Regions from separate parts of the Kitasatospora sp. NPDC008115 genome, predicted to be linked through region 1. Evidence: riboswitches for the same ligand, from Rfam matches in the RefSeq annotation. Region 1 holds a riboswitch; each other region holds the start of a gene.

Region 1 (4,949 bases):
GAGCGCGGCGCTGGCCGTGGCCGTCCGCGCGACGGCGGCCGGGTCGCCCGCGGCGAAGCCCGTCAGCAGGTCGGTCAGGCAGCGCCGGTACTCCTCGCCGTGCCGCCGGTAGTGCCCGAGCAGCAGGTCGGTGACGGCGGCGGTGTCCACCGTCCCGGGCTCGGTGATGTACGCGGTGTGGAAGCCGATGCCGGTGCCCAGCCGCCGCACCACCCGGTGCCGGCCGCTCAGGTGCAGGGCGAACTCGTCGAGGAAGACGCTGTCGGCCCGTTCGATCTCGCGCAGCACGGCGAGCACCACCCCGGTGTCGTACGGCAGCGCGAAGATCCGGAACAGACAGCGCAGCGTCGCCACGATGTCGGCGGTCGAACTCGCCATGCCCACCCCGATGGTGAGCTCGGAGTGCACGCACCAGCGGCCCGGCGGCAGGGTCAGCCCGAAGCGCTCCAGGAACAGCCGGGCGGCCGTCGCGGCCTTCGCCCCGAGCGGCAGCGGGTCCGGCGGGTCCGTCCCCGGGGTGAAGTGCACCCAGGAGTGGCGGTCGACGGGGAACGACACCACCGCGATGTCGGGGCGGGGACCGGCGTGCAGCGGTCCCTGGTAGAGCTCGCCCAGGGTGCCGTGGCAGACACCGGAGAGCGTGCCGCCCGGCGGTGGGGCGGGCCGGGCCCCTCCGGTGGGGGTCACCATCGCGCCGCCCGTGCCGCCGGTGGGCGGGCCGGTCGGCGCCCGGTGCGGGCGGGCGGAACTCGCGCGGTCACGGGCACGTCCTTCTCCTCGTTCCGAGCCCCGTGTCATGACCCGGAGGAGGAGGGCACGGCGTGTCGTCGCACGCCGCGCAGCCGTCCGTACCGCCGACCCAGTCCACGAGGTCACCGTGCACAGCCCGCACGTGGGGGTGCGGGCGCAGCGGCAGGTCTTCGGACTCGTGGGCCGGTGCGCCGAAGGACCGGCGCACACCTACCGGCCGTCGCTTCCCGGGCCGGGGCGGAGCCAGGCCCAGTGCTGATGACGGCTTTCGTTCCCACTCACCGCTGCGGGACAGTCCCGGTTTCCCACCGGGTTCCCTCTTGCGTCGCGCCGCCGAAGTCCGGTCGGTCGGGAGGCGCGAACCGGCTGCGGTCATGAGCATACGGGGGCTCGCGCTCCGGTGGCAGGGCGCGTGCGGGCGGTTGTCCGAATGCGGTCGGTCCGCGGGCCGGGGCGTCGGGGCGCTGCGACGGAAGGGCCGCCGGTCCACGTGCCACTCTGGCCGGATACGGGCTCGGCAAGCCGGAAGCCCTCCGCCACACTTGTTCGACCCATCGTCTGCTGTACACCGTCAAAAGGTGTCCCGCCGTTCCGGAAGGTCCACGATGCTGCCTGAGACGACGTCGGGGGACGACGCTCCGGACGCCCCGCCCGCCGCCGGGAGGCGGCCCGCCGAACGCGTCGCCCTGCGCGCCGACCTGCGGGCCGCGCTGCCCGACGCGGGCGCGGCGGTCGGCGTCACCGCGGCGGTGTTCGTGCTGCTGTACGTCCGGATGGACGCCGGAACCTCGGCGACGGTGGCGGTCATGCCGTTCATGGACGACTCGCGCACGTACTGGATGTACCTGCTGAGCCAGGCGTTCGGCTGGTCGGGACTGCTGTGGGCCTGGGGGACGGTGGTACTGGGGCTGCTGCTGTCCGGTCCGCGGCCCGCCCGGCTGCCGGTCGCCCGGCAGACCCTGGAGTGCTGGCACCGCACGACGAGCCTGACCACGACGGCCCTGATGTTCGCGCACGCGCTGCTGTTCGCGGCCGAACTCGTGCGCTACGAGGCCGAGTCGGCGTGGGGCGACCGGCTCTGGTCGGGGTTCGCCGACAGCTTCGTGCCCGGCTGGTACGACTCCGGTACCGGCCGGACCGCCATCCCGCTCGGGCAGGGCGCGCTCTACCTGGCCGTGCCGCTCGGCCTGCTGTTCTACGTGCGGCACCGGATCGGGCCGAACACCTGGCGCCGGCTGCACCGCTTCGTGGTCGTCGTCTACGTGCTGAGCGTCTGGCACACCCTGCTCTACGGGACCAACGTGTGGTTCGGCGAGTGGCCGCGCACGGTCCTGTGGCTGCTGCAGGTACCGCTCGCCGTCCTGCTGTTGGTCCGGCTGCTGCGGCCGGCCCGGCGGGCCGAGCGGTTGGGTGCGCCGGGGCGGGGCGGGGCCCGGTCGCTGCCGGCCTGGGTGGTGCGGGCGCTCGGACGGGTGGCGGTGGCGGCCGTCGTGGTCGCCCTGATCGCGGTGGCGGCGTCCGGCCACGACGGCGGGCGGGCCCGTCCGCCGGCTCCGCCGGCCTCGGTCGGTCAGGCCGGCGGCACCGGCTGACCCGCCGTCCGCGGGAGTACCGCCGGCCGCACGGGTGCCGCCGGCCGGTCCGGAGGTGGGCTGGGCGAGCGGCCGCTCCGATGGGATGATGATCGGCGACAGGGCGACGGCGGAACGAGGAAGCCGGTGGAAATCCGGCGCGGTCCCGCCACTGTGACCGGCGAGCGGATCCCGCACGGGCCACTGCCCCCGCAAGGGGCGGGAAGGCCGGGACGAGCAGCGACCCGGGAGCCAGGAGACTCACGGCGTCGCCTCCTCGTTGGAGCCCGGGGCGGATCTCCCCGGAGAGAGGGGTGGTTCGGCGTGCCCGACCTCATGGACCTCGGAAGGCCCGAAGCCGTCGGCGGAGCCCTCGCCGGTACGGGAGTCGGCATGGGAGCCGTCACGGGCGGTGAGGCGGCGGAACCGCCCGGCGCGGTGCCCTGCCGGGTGGTGGTCTGCCGGGACTGCTGCTGCGGCACGGTCAAGGTGGCCGGCGCGGACCACGCGGCGCAGACGGCGCGACTGCGCGAGGTCGCCCCGGTGGGGATCTCCGCCTGCCTGGACGTGTGCGAGCAGGCGAACGTGATCGTGGTCCGGCCGTCCGCCGGAGGCCGGGCGGCCGGCGGACGGCCGGTCTGGCTGGGCCTGGTCAACGACCCGGCCGCGACGGAGGCGGTTGCCGACTGGATCCGGGCGGGCGGGCCCGGGGTGGCCCCGCGCCCGCCGCTGCTGGATCGTCACGTCTTCCCCGCACCGGGCCGGCCGGCCGGCCGGGTTTCCGGCGCCGGGTGACGGGTGACGGGCCCGGCCCGGCGCCACTTCTGTGGCGAAGCCGTGGCACTGCGCCCCGAGGCGTCCGCCGGGCCCGCGCGGCCGGTTCGAACACATCGGCGACCGGGTCGCCGGAAGGGGTGAACGCCGCTGGGGACGGTCCATGGCAGTGGTCATCGGCGTCCGGTCCGGGCGGATACGATCATCGTTCTCCGGACCGCCCGGGCCTTGTGCGGCGGTCAGATCTTCCGACGACCCGAGGACCTTACGCGTGCACCCGAACCCGCAGCCGCCCACCCCACCGCAGCCGCGAACCACCGGCAACCGGCTGGTCCGGATCGCCCTGTTGATCCTGCTCCCGCCGGTCGCCGCCGTGCTGCTGTGGCGGTCGCGGCGGGTGCACGTCGCCCTCAAGGTGCTGCTCACCGTGTGGTGCGTGTTCATGTCCTTCTTCTGGCTCGGGGCGATCCTCGGCCCGGCCGAGAAGGACCCGGCGGCGCCGGTGGCCACCGTCACCACGCCCGCGCCCACCGACTCGCCCACTCCGACTCCGACTCCCACCGAGTCGGCCTCGGCCACCCCGACCGAGAGCCCGAGCGCCGTCCCCACGCCTGAGGCGGTCACCGCCGTCCCGACGCCGCCCCCCGTTCAGCCGCCCGTCCAGACCCCCGTTCCCGCTCCGGTCACGACTTCCGCCGCGCCCGCGCCCGTCCCGGCGCCGGACCGCACCACCCCGCCCGTGCCGACGGCGCCTCAGGTCCGGCCTGCCGAACCCCCGGTGGCGACCGTCCCCGCGCCGCCGCGGACCACCCCCGCCGCCGAGCCGACCCCCGAACGCCCGGCGGCCTCCTACCGGAACTGTGACGAGGCGAAGGCCGCCGGCGCCGCCCCGCTCCACCGCGGCGACCCCGGCTACCGCTCGGCGCTCGACCGCGACGGCGACGGAATCGCCTGCGAGAAGTAGCCGCTGTCGGGCCGTCCGCCGACGGCGGACGGCCCGAACATCAAGCCTGACGGTCAGTCGGAGACCTTCCCTTGCGGACCCGTTCAGTACACGGCGGGCCGGACGGGCCGGTCGGTGGGCCGGTGGGCACTCAGGAGCTGCGCGCCCCCGCGGGTGAGCAGTCCGACGTCGGTGCCCACCGCGATGAACCGGCAGCCCGCCGCCCTGGCGATCTCCGCGAGCCGCTCACTGCCGGCCAGGGTCCCCACCGGCTTGCCCGCGTGGTGCGCGCGCTCGACCACGTGCCGGAAGGCCGCGAGCACCTCGTCGTGCGCCGGCTCGCCGAGGCGGCCGGTCCCGGCGAACCCGCTGGTGCCGCCGCTCCCGTCCACGCTCCCGGCGTGCAGGGCCGGGGCCTGCCCGGCGGCGCTCAGGCGTGCGGGACGACGGCGACCGGGCAGCCGATGTGGTGGACGGCGGCGTGTGCGGTCGGGCCCAGGTGCGTACCGAGCGGCCACCGCCGGGCGGGCCGGCCCACGATCACCAGCCCGGCCGTCGCCGAGGCCTCGACCAGGGCGGCGGGCGGCGGGGCGTGCACCAGGACGGTGGTCGCCTCGACCTTCGGGTAGCGGTCGCGCCAGGTGGCCAGCAGGGCGTCCATGCCGTCCCGGTCGACCGCCGACAGGTCCCCCGCGCTGCCGTCGACGGCGGGGGAGGCCATGTACTCGCTGCCGATCGGCGGCTCCCAGCCGTGGACGATCCGCAGGGGCGCCCCGCGCAGGCCGGCGGCCTCGAAGGCGAAGGCGAGCAGCGCGTCGCACCGGTGCTTCAGGTCGACGCCCACCACGACCTCCCGGCCCTCCGGGGCGGGCCTCCCCTCCGCGACGGCGCGCACCAGGACGATGGGGCAG
Region 2 (4,949 bases), on a different contig from region 1:
CCGAGCGCTCGGCCAGCCAGAGCAGCGCGTAGGGGCGCAGCACCGCCTCGTCGACGACGGCCCGGACGGCCTGCTCGGCGGTCACGCCGGCCACCCGCAGCGCCTCGAAGGCCAGGCCGCGCACCAGCGCGTCCTCGCCCTGCGCGGCCTCCAGCAGCTCGGCCACCGCCCGGTCGGCCGGGCGGGCGGCCAGCCAGGCCCGGTACTCGGCGCGGGCCGGTCCGGGCGAGTAGTCGGCGCAGGCGCTGAGCAGCTCCAGGGCGCTCTGCTCGATGTGGCCGGCGGCGGTCTGCGCGACGGTGCAGATCTCCTCCAGCTTGGCCCGCACCGCCCAGTGCCCGAGCGGGGAGAGCTCGGCCGCGTTGTCCCGGCGGGCCAGCGCGCCGACGGCGGCCAGGCCGTCCAGCATCCAGTCCAGGACGGCGGCGACGTCGGCGGGCGCGGCCGGGGTGTCGATCTGCGGCTCGCGGCAGGTGCCGCGGACGGCGGAGACGGCGGAGGCCGCGTGCGGGACGGGCGAGAGGCCGAAGGCACCCTCGCCGCCGCCGACCCGGCGCTCGTCCAGGCCGCGCCTGAGCAGCTCCAGCAGCTCGACGTCGGCCACCGGGCCGTCCACCAGGTGGAGGAAGGAGAGCAGCTGCGGCGCCTGGTCGACGGCCTGCCCGGCGAGCACCGCGAAGACGCCGCGCAGGGCGGCGGGCGGCACCGGGGCGAGCAGCGTCCAGGCGTCGAACAGGGCCGACCAGCCGCGGACCACCGCCTCGTCGTCGTGCTCCCAGGCGTGCAGGCGCCAGCCGGGGCCGGCACCGCCGTCCCGGGCCTCGACCAGGCCGACCAGCAGGGCCTGGCCCCACGCCTTGGCGGCGGCGCCCACCGTCATGGCGAGGGCGCGGCCGGCGGCGCGGGCGTCGTCGGGGAGCAGCTCGCCGCGCTTGTCGACCTCGTCGAGATCGCCGGCCCAGCGGGCGATCCGGACGGCGTCGACCAGCATGCGGCGGGCCAGCGGGGCGAGTTCGGCGGGGGCCGGGAAGCCCTCCGGCACGGGGACCCGGCCACGGCCGGGTGCGGGGGCGGGGCCTCGTCGGCGGGGTACGCCCGGGGCCCCCGGCCTGGCGCCGGCGGGGCGGTGGGCCGTTCCGGGGAGACGGGTCACCGTCGCACCGGTACCGATCGTCGGCGGGAGCGGGGCATCACGGTCGCGCGGATTCCGAGACGTCACGTCGAGCAGTCTTCCCCTTGTACCGGCCATCTGTCACATCCGGTTGTCCGCGCGGGGCGGGCGGAGGGCGCGGGGGCTCGACAAGATCGGGCAACAGAGGCCAAACCGGCTGGCTTGATCTTTGTGGCGGGTCCATGCCAGGTGGAACCGGGTGTGCCGCGCGTTCCGGACGCGACGGGGGTGAGTGCCGGGCGGGAGGGGGTCAGCAGAACGGGGTGAGCCAGCGGCGCAGGGTCTCGGCGTAGCGGTCCGGGGCGGTGTTCCAGAGAGCCGCGTGGTCACCCCCGGGGAAGGCCTGGAGGTTGACGACGTCCGGGCGGCGGTGGGCGAGGCGCTCGGCGGCGGCGAACGGGGCCACCGGGTCGTCGGGGCCGTGCAGCACCAGGGTGGGCACCCGCAGGTCGGTGCCCTCGGCGAGGCGGGCGAAGTCGGCCAGATCCACGCCGGTGCGGCCCTGGGCGGCGAGCGCGCCGAGTTCGGCGGCCGCGCCCCGGAAGCCGGAGCGGGCCGCGCCCCGGCGGGCGGTGGCCGGCCAGTCCAGCACCGGCGAGTCCAGGACCAGGCTGCTGATCGAGGAGGCGAGGTCCGAGCGGGCGGCGGTGTGCAGGGCCATCGTGGCGCCGAGCGACCAGCCGTAGAGGACGACCCGGCCCGCGCCGGCCTCCAGGGCGGTGCGCACCGCCGCCTCGACGTCGCGCCACTCCGCCTCGCCGAAGTGGCCGAGGCCGTCCGGGGAGGCCGGGGCGCCCGCGTCGCCGCGGTAGGTGACGGCCAGGGCGGGCAGGCCGAGGCGCTGCAGCTCCGGCAGGACCGGCAGGGTCTGCGCCCGGTCGGCGTCGGGGCCGTGCACCAGGACCACCCAGGTGCCGCGCTTGCCGTCCAGGCGCCAGGCGGGCATCGCGCCCAGCTCGCCCTCGACGGCGGTGTCGGCGAACGGCAGGCCGAGCGCCCGGGCCGGGTCGCCGAGGTGGACGCGCGGGGTGAAGCGGACCTCGGTACCGGGGGTGAGGGTGCCGCGGTCGGCGCGCACCAGGCGCCGGGTGACGTCCTTCTCGTCGAGCTCCAGGACCTCCTCGACCACCGCGTGGCCGTCCTCGCCCCACTCGACGGCCCAGCGGCCCGGGCGCTCGCTCACCGCGGTGCGGGTGAAGGTGGCCCGACCGGCGCCGAGGCCGCGCACCAGCACCGGGCCGGTCCGGGCGCGGTCCCTCCCGGCCGGACGGACCATCCGCTCGGACGCCCTGCGGCCGATCACCAGGACGGCGGCCCCGGTGCCGACGGCGGCGGCCGCCACGGTGGCCGCGATTCCCCAACGCATACTCGCTCCCCGCTGCTCGGTGTCCGGCCCGGTGTCTGGACCCACCCCTCAGTCCACTCGCGCGGGCGGGGGGAAGCCAGCAGGACACGGCCGTCCGGGTAGTTCCGGGAGGAAAGTCACACAGGTCCGCCGGGGTGGCCCGGCGTGTGACCAACACCCTCCACGACCTCGGTTGACTCCCGGTTCGGGCCCGTGATGGGATCCTTCAGCCAATACGGAGGCATGCAGAGGAAGCCGGTGCGAGTCCGGCGCGGTCCCGCCACTGTCACCGGGGAGCACGACCGGAACACGCCACGGCGGGCCGTCAGAAGCCGCTGGAAGGCCCGGATCGCGCGTACGACCCGGAAGCCAGGAGACTCTCGCCCCCGGTTCGTCGATCCAGGGCGCGGACCCTGAGTGAGGACACGCACGCGATGCTGCGCCCTGCCGTGCGCCCGCTGGGCCGGGCCGCCGCCTTCGGCGCCGGCGCCGTCGCCGGCTACCTGGCCGACGCCCGGTTCGCCGACCCGCGCCGCGGCCACCCGGTGGCCGGCTTCGGCTCCGCCGCCGGCCGGCTGGAGCGCCTCCTGTGGCGCGACCACCGGGCCGCCGGCACCGCCTTCACCGCCCTGGCCGTGGGCACCGTCGCGGCCGGCGCGCTCGCCGCCGACCGGCTGCTGGCCCGCCGTCCGCTCGGCCGGGCCGCCCTCGCCGCCGCCGCGACCTGGACCGTGCTCGGCGGCACCTCGCTGACCCGGGAGGCCCGCACCATCGGCCGCTCGCTGACGGCGGGCGATCTGACGGCGGCCCGGGAGCGGCTGCCGCACCTGTGCGGGCGCGACCCGAGCGCACTGGACGAGCGGCAGCTGGCCCGCGCGGTCGTCGAGTCGGTGGCCGAGAACACCGCCGACGCCGTGGTCAACGCCCTGGTCTGGGGCGGCGTCGCCGGCACGCCCGGCCTGCTGGCGTTCCGCGCGGTGAACACCCTGGACGCGATGGTCGGTCACCGCTCCCCCCGCTACGCCCGGTTCGGCTGGGCCTCGGCGCGGCTGGACGACCTGGCGGGCTGGCCGGGCGCGCGGCTGACCGCGCTGCTGACGGTCGCCGCCGCCCCCGAACCGCGCACCGCCTGGCGGGTCTGGCGGCGCGACGGCTCGGCGCACCCCAGCCCGAACGCCGGTCAGGCCGAGTCGGCCTTCGCGGGCGCGGTGGGCGTGCGCCTGGGCGGGACGCTGCGGTATGGCGCGAGGGTGGAGCACCGTCCCGTGCTGGGCGGGGAGCTGCGGCCGGTCGGGGTGGACGACATCGAACGCGCCTGTGTGCTCTCCCGGCGGGTGAGCGCGCTGGCCCTGGGTACGACCGTCGCCGGGCACCTGCTGCTCCGGGCGGCGCTGATCAGGAATCGGAGGGGTGGGGCATGAGCAAGGCGCTGCTGGTCGCCGGGACGACCTCGGACGCCGGCAAGAGCGTGGTCACCGCGGGCATCTGCCGCTGGCTGGCCCGGCAGGGTGTCGCGGTCGCGCCGTTCAAGGCGCAGAACATGTCGCTGAACTCCTTCGTCACCGCCGACGGCGCCGAGATCGGCCGCGCGCAGGCGATGCAGGCACAGGCGGCCCGGGTGGAGCCGGAGGCGGCGATGAACCCGGTGCTGCTCAAGCCCGGAGCCGACGGTCGCAGCCAGGTGGTGCTGCTGGGCCGGCCGGTCGCCGAGGTCGGCGCGCTGGACTACCGCGAGCGCAAGCCGGTGCTGCTGGAGCGCGCCCTGGAGTGCCTGGCGGACCTGCGCCGGCGCTTCGACGTGGTGGTCTGCGAGGGCGCGGGATCGCCCGCCGAGATCAACCTGCGCGACCGCGACATCGCCAACATGGGCCTGGCCACCGCCGCCGGGCTGCCGGTCGTCGTGGTCGGCGACATCGACCGGGGCGGCGTCTTCGCGGCGATGTACGGGACGCTGGCGCTGCTGTCGGCGGAGGACCAGCGGCACGTGGCGGGCTGGTTCGTCAACAAGTTCCGCGGCGACGCGCGGCTGCTCGCCCCCGGCCTGGAGATGCTGCGCGAGCTGACCGGCCGTCCGGTGCTCGGCACCCTGCCGATGCTGCCGGACCTGTGGCTGGACGCCGAGGACTCGCTCGACCTGTCCACCGTCGTCGACCGGACCGCCGCGCGCGGCCCGCTCGGCGCGGACGTGCTGCGGGTGGCGGTGCTGCGCCTCCCCCGGCTGTCCAACTTCACCGACCTGGACGCGCTCGCCCAGGAGCCCGGCGTGCTGGTCCGCTGGGCCACCCGCCCGGAGGAGTTGGCCGACGCCGACCTCGTCGTGCTGCCCGGCACCCGGGCCACCGTCGCGGACCTCGCCTGGCTGCGCGAACGCGGCCTGGAACCGGTGCTCAAGGCGCGGGCGGCGGCCGGGCGGCCGCTGCTCGGCGTCTGCGG
Region 3 (4,949 bases), on a different contig from region 1:
CCGGCCCGCCCAGGCCTCCAGCCGGTACGGCGCCCGGTGCCAGAGCGGGAAGATCACGGTCGCGTACACCAGGCTGGGCAGCACCAGGACCAGGTGCTGCACCTGCAGCAGGTCCGGCCGCCAGAGCAGCAGCATGATCGGCAGCATCGGCAGCGCGAAGGTCAGCAGCGCGGTGTGGATGTAGTAGAGGAACCCGGAGATGTAGCAGAGCCGGGTGGTGAAGTCGAGCTTGGTGTGCCAGAACTTGCGGCTGGTCATCAGCGACATCGAGCCCATGCACCAGCGGTACTGCTGGTTCTGGAACGCGGCGGCGTTGTCCGGGCAGACGCCGGTGGACAGGGCCACCGGGACGTACTGCAGGTCCCAGCCCAGCGCCCGCAGGTCGAAGCCGGTGTGCACGTCCTCGGAGTGGGCGATCAGCGTGGTGCCGCCGTTCTCCACCAGTGCGGCCCGCCGGTAGACCGCGCAGCTGCCGACGCAGATCGCGCCGTCGTTGCGCTGCCGGGCGACCTGCACCGAGCGGTAGAAGAGCTCCTGGATGGCACCGGCGCCGCGCTCGACCCAGTTCTGCGAGTCCAGCACCCGGAAGAACTGCGGGGACTGCACGATGCCCAGCTTCGGGTCCCGCTGGAGGTACGGCAGCACCTCGTGCAGCAGGTCGTGCCGGGGCGCGAAGTCGGCGTCCAGGATGAGGATGAACTCGCCGTCCGAGCGGCCGAAGCCGTAGTGCAGGTTGCCGGCCTTCTTGAACCAGCCGCGGTTGTCCCGCACGCCGTACCGGAACCCGAAGTCCGCGGCCATCGCCTCGACCTCCGGGCTCGCCGCGTCGTCCAGGACGTACGGCATGACCAGGCCCGGGTAGTGCTCGGCCATCTTCCGCACGTACGTCCAGGTGTTGTGCAGCACCTCGATCGGCTCGCCGCAGACCGGCAGGAACACGTCCACCGTCGGGTACTCGGCGGGGTCCCACTTCCGCACCAGCCGGCGGTGCTCCTTGACGTCGAAGTTGGGGGTGAAGCTGTTCACCCGCAGCGACACCACGTAGTAGACGACCGTGAAGAACAGGAACGGCACGCAGAGCCAGAACCACGACCCGAGCGAGTACAGCTCGGCCTGGCTGACCACCAGGCACCCGAAGCTCACCATCGAACAGAGGGTCAGCACCCACTGGTGCCGGATGGTGTAGCTGTACTTCTCCTGCGAAGTGGGCGGCGCCGGCAGCAGCATCGCCGGAACGGGCTCGCCCGTTCCGCGTCTGCGGCCCGCCGCTCTGCGCCGTCTGCTGGTCGCATTGACGGCAGCGCTCACCGCGCGGTACCTCCTGCTCGCTGATTCCCCGTCCGGGCGGCCGCGGGGGGGCACATCGCGCGATCCCTCCCCCGAGGGCGGTCATCCTATCCGACCGCCCCGGGCCGCCCGTCGCGGGCCGTCCCCTCCCGGCCGGCGGTCAGCCGGTGCGGCTGCCGCGGGCCAGCAGGACGTCCTTGGTGCGCTCCGCCAGCGGGCCGGCGGCGGCCGCGGCGAGCTGGTCGCTCTGGTCGGTGCCCTGCTTCAGGGAGCCGGCCACCGTGAAGTAGCCGAAGCGGCCGATCGAGGCGTGCGTCTCGGCGCAGCCCGACTTGTCGGTGACGCAGAACATCGCGACACCGGTGCCGGACAGACCCTGGATCAGGCCCGCGTGCCGGCCGATCGCCCGGTCCGCGCCCGCCTTGTTGTCGAAGACGGCGACGCCGACCGTGACGGCGCTCTCGCCGTTGACGTACGTCGCGCGGACCACCGAGCGGCAGGTGTCGTCGCCGAGCGCGAGGCCGAGCCCGCCGGTGGTCGCCTTGGAGCAGGGGGCGGTCGAACCGGTCACCTGACGGGTCCACACCTTGCCGTCGATGGTCCGGGTCTGGTCCGGGAACAGCGTCGCCGCGTCCACCGGCAGCTTGTCGGTGGCGGCGTCGGAGATGACCGCCAGCGCCTGCTCGGTGGGCGTGGCCGTGGCGGACGGGCTGCCGGCCGTGGTCGGGCCCGCGGTCGGCTTCGGGTCGTCGCCCTTGTCCCGGCCGTTGATCCACACGCCGGCCCCGACGACGCCGCCGACCAGGACGGCGGCCGCGACCACGACGCCGATCCACAGCTTCTTGCGGCGGCGCGACTCGTCGGCGTGCCGGTCCGCCATCGCGTTCCAGTCCGGCTCGTTCGCGGAGAGGGGCGGGGGCGTGGACGGCTGCTGGGACCACGCGGCGAACTGGGCCGGCTGCGGAGGCCCGGGCTGCGGCTGCGGAGGCTGAGGTCCCGGCGGGGGCCCCGGCTGCGGGTACGGCACCGCGCCGGACGGCACGTGCGGCGCCACCGGCGGCTGGCCCTGCGGCGGCACCCCGGCCCCCGGCTGGACGTACGGCGTCGCAGGCGGCCCGAACCCGCCGGGCGGCGGCACCGGCGGCTGCCCCGGCTGCGGCACCTGACCCAGCGCGCCAGGCTGCTGACCCTGCTCCGGCGGCACGGCCCGACTGGCCCACTCCCCCGGAGCGCCCGTTCCCTCGCTCATGTGCCGAGATCGTAGGGCATGCACCCGACGAGCGACCGATCCGGTGACCAATCCGTTTCAGAACGGACGCCTCCACGGGCCCCCGCGGCCCCACCCCGGTACCACCGGTCATCGGAGCAACACGCCACGCTGCACAACATGTGGTGTCGCATCGAGCGAGCACCACTAGATGTATGCTCACTCCTGCTGTCGACGCAGGGGAACCCGGTGCGAGTCCGGGACTGCCCCGCAGCGGTGTGCGGCCGCCTCCCCGAGGGGCTCCGCGAGTCCGAGTACCTGCCGACGGCGTGCCGACGCCTCCCCGCAGGGGCCATGGCACCAGCACCACCATCCGGGCCTCGCGGGCGGGCCGGGGACGACACGCGCGCGACGCCTCCGGGCCGCGCGGCGAGTTCCCCTGCCCCGAACGGTCCGGTGCCCCGAGCCACGCCGCCGACCGCCGCCAGGAGAGAGCGCCTTGACCACCGCTGCCTCAGCCACCCTGCCCGCCCAGGGTTCCAGCTCCGCCCCCGCCGACCCGACGGTCTCCGACCCCGGCGGTGCGCTCCTGCGCCTCCTGACCGACCGCAGCGCCGACCTCCCCCAGGTCGACCCCGGCCATGTCGCCGCCGCCGCGCTCCGCGGCCGCCACGCCGGCTCGGACTTCGCCGAGCTGCGCGGCCTGGCCGTCGACGCCGCCGCGTCGATGATCGCCGAGGACCCGCAGTACTCCAAGCTCGCGGCCCGCCTGCTCGCGCTGGAGATCGTGGACGAGGCGGCGAGCCAGGGCGTGGTCTCGTTCTCCACCTCGATCGCGGTCGGCCACGCCGAGGGCCTGATCGGCGACACCACCGCCGACTTCGTCGCCAAGCACACCGCCGCCCTGGACGCCCTGGTCGACCCGAAGGGCGACGACCGCTTCGAGTACTTCGGCCTGCGCACCGTGCAGTCCCGGTACCTGCTGCGCCACCCGATCACCCGCAAGGTCGTCGAGACCCCGCAGTACTTCCTGCTCCGTGTCGCCTGTGGCCTGGCGGTCGGCGACACCGAGCAGTCGGTCGCCGAGGTCGCCGAGCTCTACCGCCTGATGAGCCGGCTGGAGTACCTGACCTCCTCGCCGACCCTCTTCAACTCCGGCACCCGGCACCCCCAGATGTCCAGCTGCTACCTGCTGGACTCCCCGCTGGACAACCTGGACTCGATCTACTCCCGCTACGCGCAGATCGCCCGGCTGTCCAAGCACGCCGGCGGCATCGGCCTGTCCTACTCCCGGATCCGCTCGCGCGGCTCGCTGATCCGCGGCACCAACGGCAAGTCCAACGGCATCGTGCCGTTCCTGCGCACCCTCGACTCCTCGGTCGCCGCCGTCAACCAGGGCGGCCGCCGCAAGGGCGCGGCCTGCGTCTACCTGGAGACCTGGCACGCGGACATCGAGGAGTTCCTGGAGCTGCGCGACAACACCGGTGAGGAGGCGCGCCGCACCCACAACCTCAACCTGGCGCACTGGATCCCGGACGAGTTCATGCGCCGGGTCAACGCCAACGCCGACTGGTCGCTGTTCTCCCCCGCCGACGTCCCCGAGCTGGTCGACCTGTGGGGCGAGGAGTTCGACGAGGCCTACCGCAAGGCCGAGCTGGCCGGCAAGGCCGTGCGCACCATCCCCGCGCAGACCCTCTACGCCCGGATGATGCGCACCCTCGCGCAGACCGGCAACGGCTGGATGACCTTCAAGGACGCCTCCAACCGCGCCGCCAACCAGACCGCGCTGCCCGGCCGCACGGTGCACTCCTCCAACCTCTGCACGGAGATCCTGGAGGTCACCGACGACTCCGAGACCGCCGTCTGCAACCTCGGCTCGGTCAACCTCGGCGCCCACGTCGCCCCTAGCGCGTCGGCCGGCGACCTGCTGAACGCGATGGACTGGGATCGCCTGGACGCCACCGTGCGCACGGCCGTCACCTTCCTCGACCGCGTCGTGGACATCAACTTCTACCCGACCCCCGAGGCCGGCGCCTCCAACTCGCGCTGGCGGCCGGTGGGCCTCGGCGTGATGGGCCTCCAGGACGTCTTCTTCCAGCTGCGGATCGACTTCGACTCCGCCGAGGCCGCGCGGCTGTCCACGCTGATCGCCGAGCGCATCATGCTCACCGCCTACGAGCGCTCCGCCGACCTGGCCGAGCAGCTGGGCCGCCACGAGGCCTACGGCGAGACCCGCGCCGCCCGCGGCGAGCTGCACATCGACCACTTCCCCTCGGCCGCGCCCGAGTGGGCCGGACGCTGGGACGCCCTGCGTTCCCGGATCGCCGTCACCGGCCTGCGCAACTCGCTGCTGCTCGCCATCGCCCCGACCGCGACCATCGCGTCCATCGCCGGCGTGTACGAGTGCATCGAGCCGCAGGTGTCCAACCTGTTCAAGCGCGAGACCCTGAGCGGC

Evidence for each region. A riboswitch is a leader RNA that binds a small molecule or an ion and turns the genes downstream of it on or off. The one in region 1 is predicted to bind cobalamin.
Region 2: another riboswitch for cobalamin. It lies ahead of ACFZBX_RS29540 (cobalamin biosynthesis protein); the one in region 1 lies ahead of ACFZBX_RS20030 ((2Fe-2S) ferredoxin domain-containing protein).
Region 3: another riboswitch for cobalamin. It lies ahead of ACFZBX_RS17440 (ribonucleoside-diphosphate reductase subunit alpha); the one in region 1 lies ahead of ACFZBX_RS20030 ((2Fe-2S) ferredoxin domain-containing protein).

What each region holds. Positions count from the first base shown of each region.
Region 1 covers NZ_JBIBHU010000015.1:49,888-54,836, reverse strand. Annotated here, with positions in the region: gene ACFZBX_RS20040 (hypothetical protein) at 1-690, opposite strand, end outside; cobalamin riboswitch at 915-1,072, opposite strand; gene ACFZBX_RS20035 (ferric reductase-like transmembrane domain-containing protein) at 1,356-2,342, shown strand; cobalamin riboswitch at 2,456-2,584, shown strand; gene ACFZBX_RS20030 ((2Fe-2S) ferredoxin domain-containing protein) at 2,715-3,116, shown strand; gene ACFZBX_RS20025 (excalibur calcium-binding domain-containing protein) at 3,367-4,059, shown strand; gene ACFZBX_RS20020 (hypothetical protein) at 4,143-4,430, opposite strand; gene ACFZBX_RS20015 (universal stress protein) at 4,469-4,949, opposite strand, start outside.
Region 2 covers NZ_JBIBHU010000028.1:49,227-54,175, reverse strand. Annotated here, with positions in the region: gene ACFZBX_RS29550 (hypothetical protein) at 1-1,042, opposite strand, end outside; gene ACFZBX_RS29545 (alpha/beta hydrolase family protein) at 1,422-2,537, opposite strand; cobalamin riboswitch at 2,705-2,917, shown strand; gene ACFZBX_RS29540 (cobalamin biosynthesis protein) at 2,951-3,937, shown strand; gene ACFZBX_RS29535 (cobyric acid synthase) at 3,934-4,949, shown strand, end outside.
Region 3 covers NZ_JBIBHU010000012.1:145,509-150,457, reverse strand. Annotated here, with positions in the region: gene ACFZBX_RS17450 (glycosyltransferase family 2 protein) at 1-1,146, opposite strand, end outside; gene ACFZBX_RS17445 (hypothetical protein) at 1,448-2,536, opposite strand; cobalamin riboswitch at 2,693-2,835, shown strand; gene ACFZBX_RS17440 (ribonucleoside-diphosphate reductase subunit alpha) at 3,018-4,949, shown strand, end outside.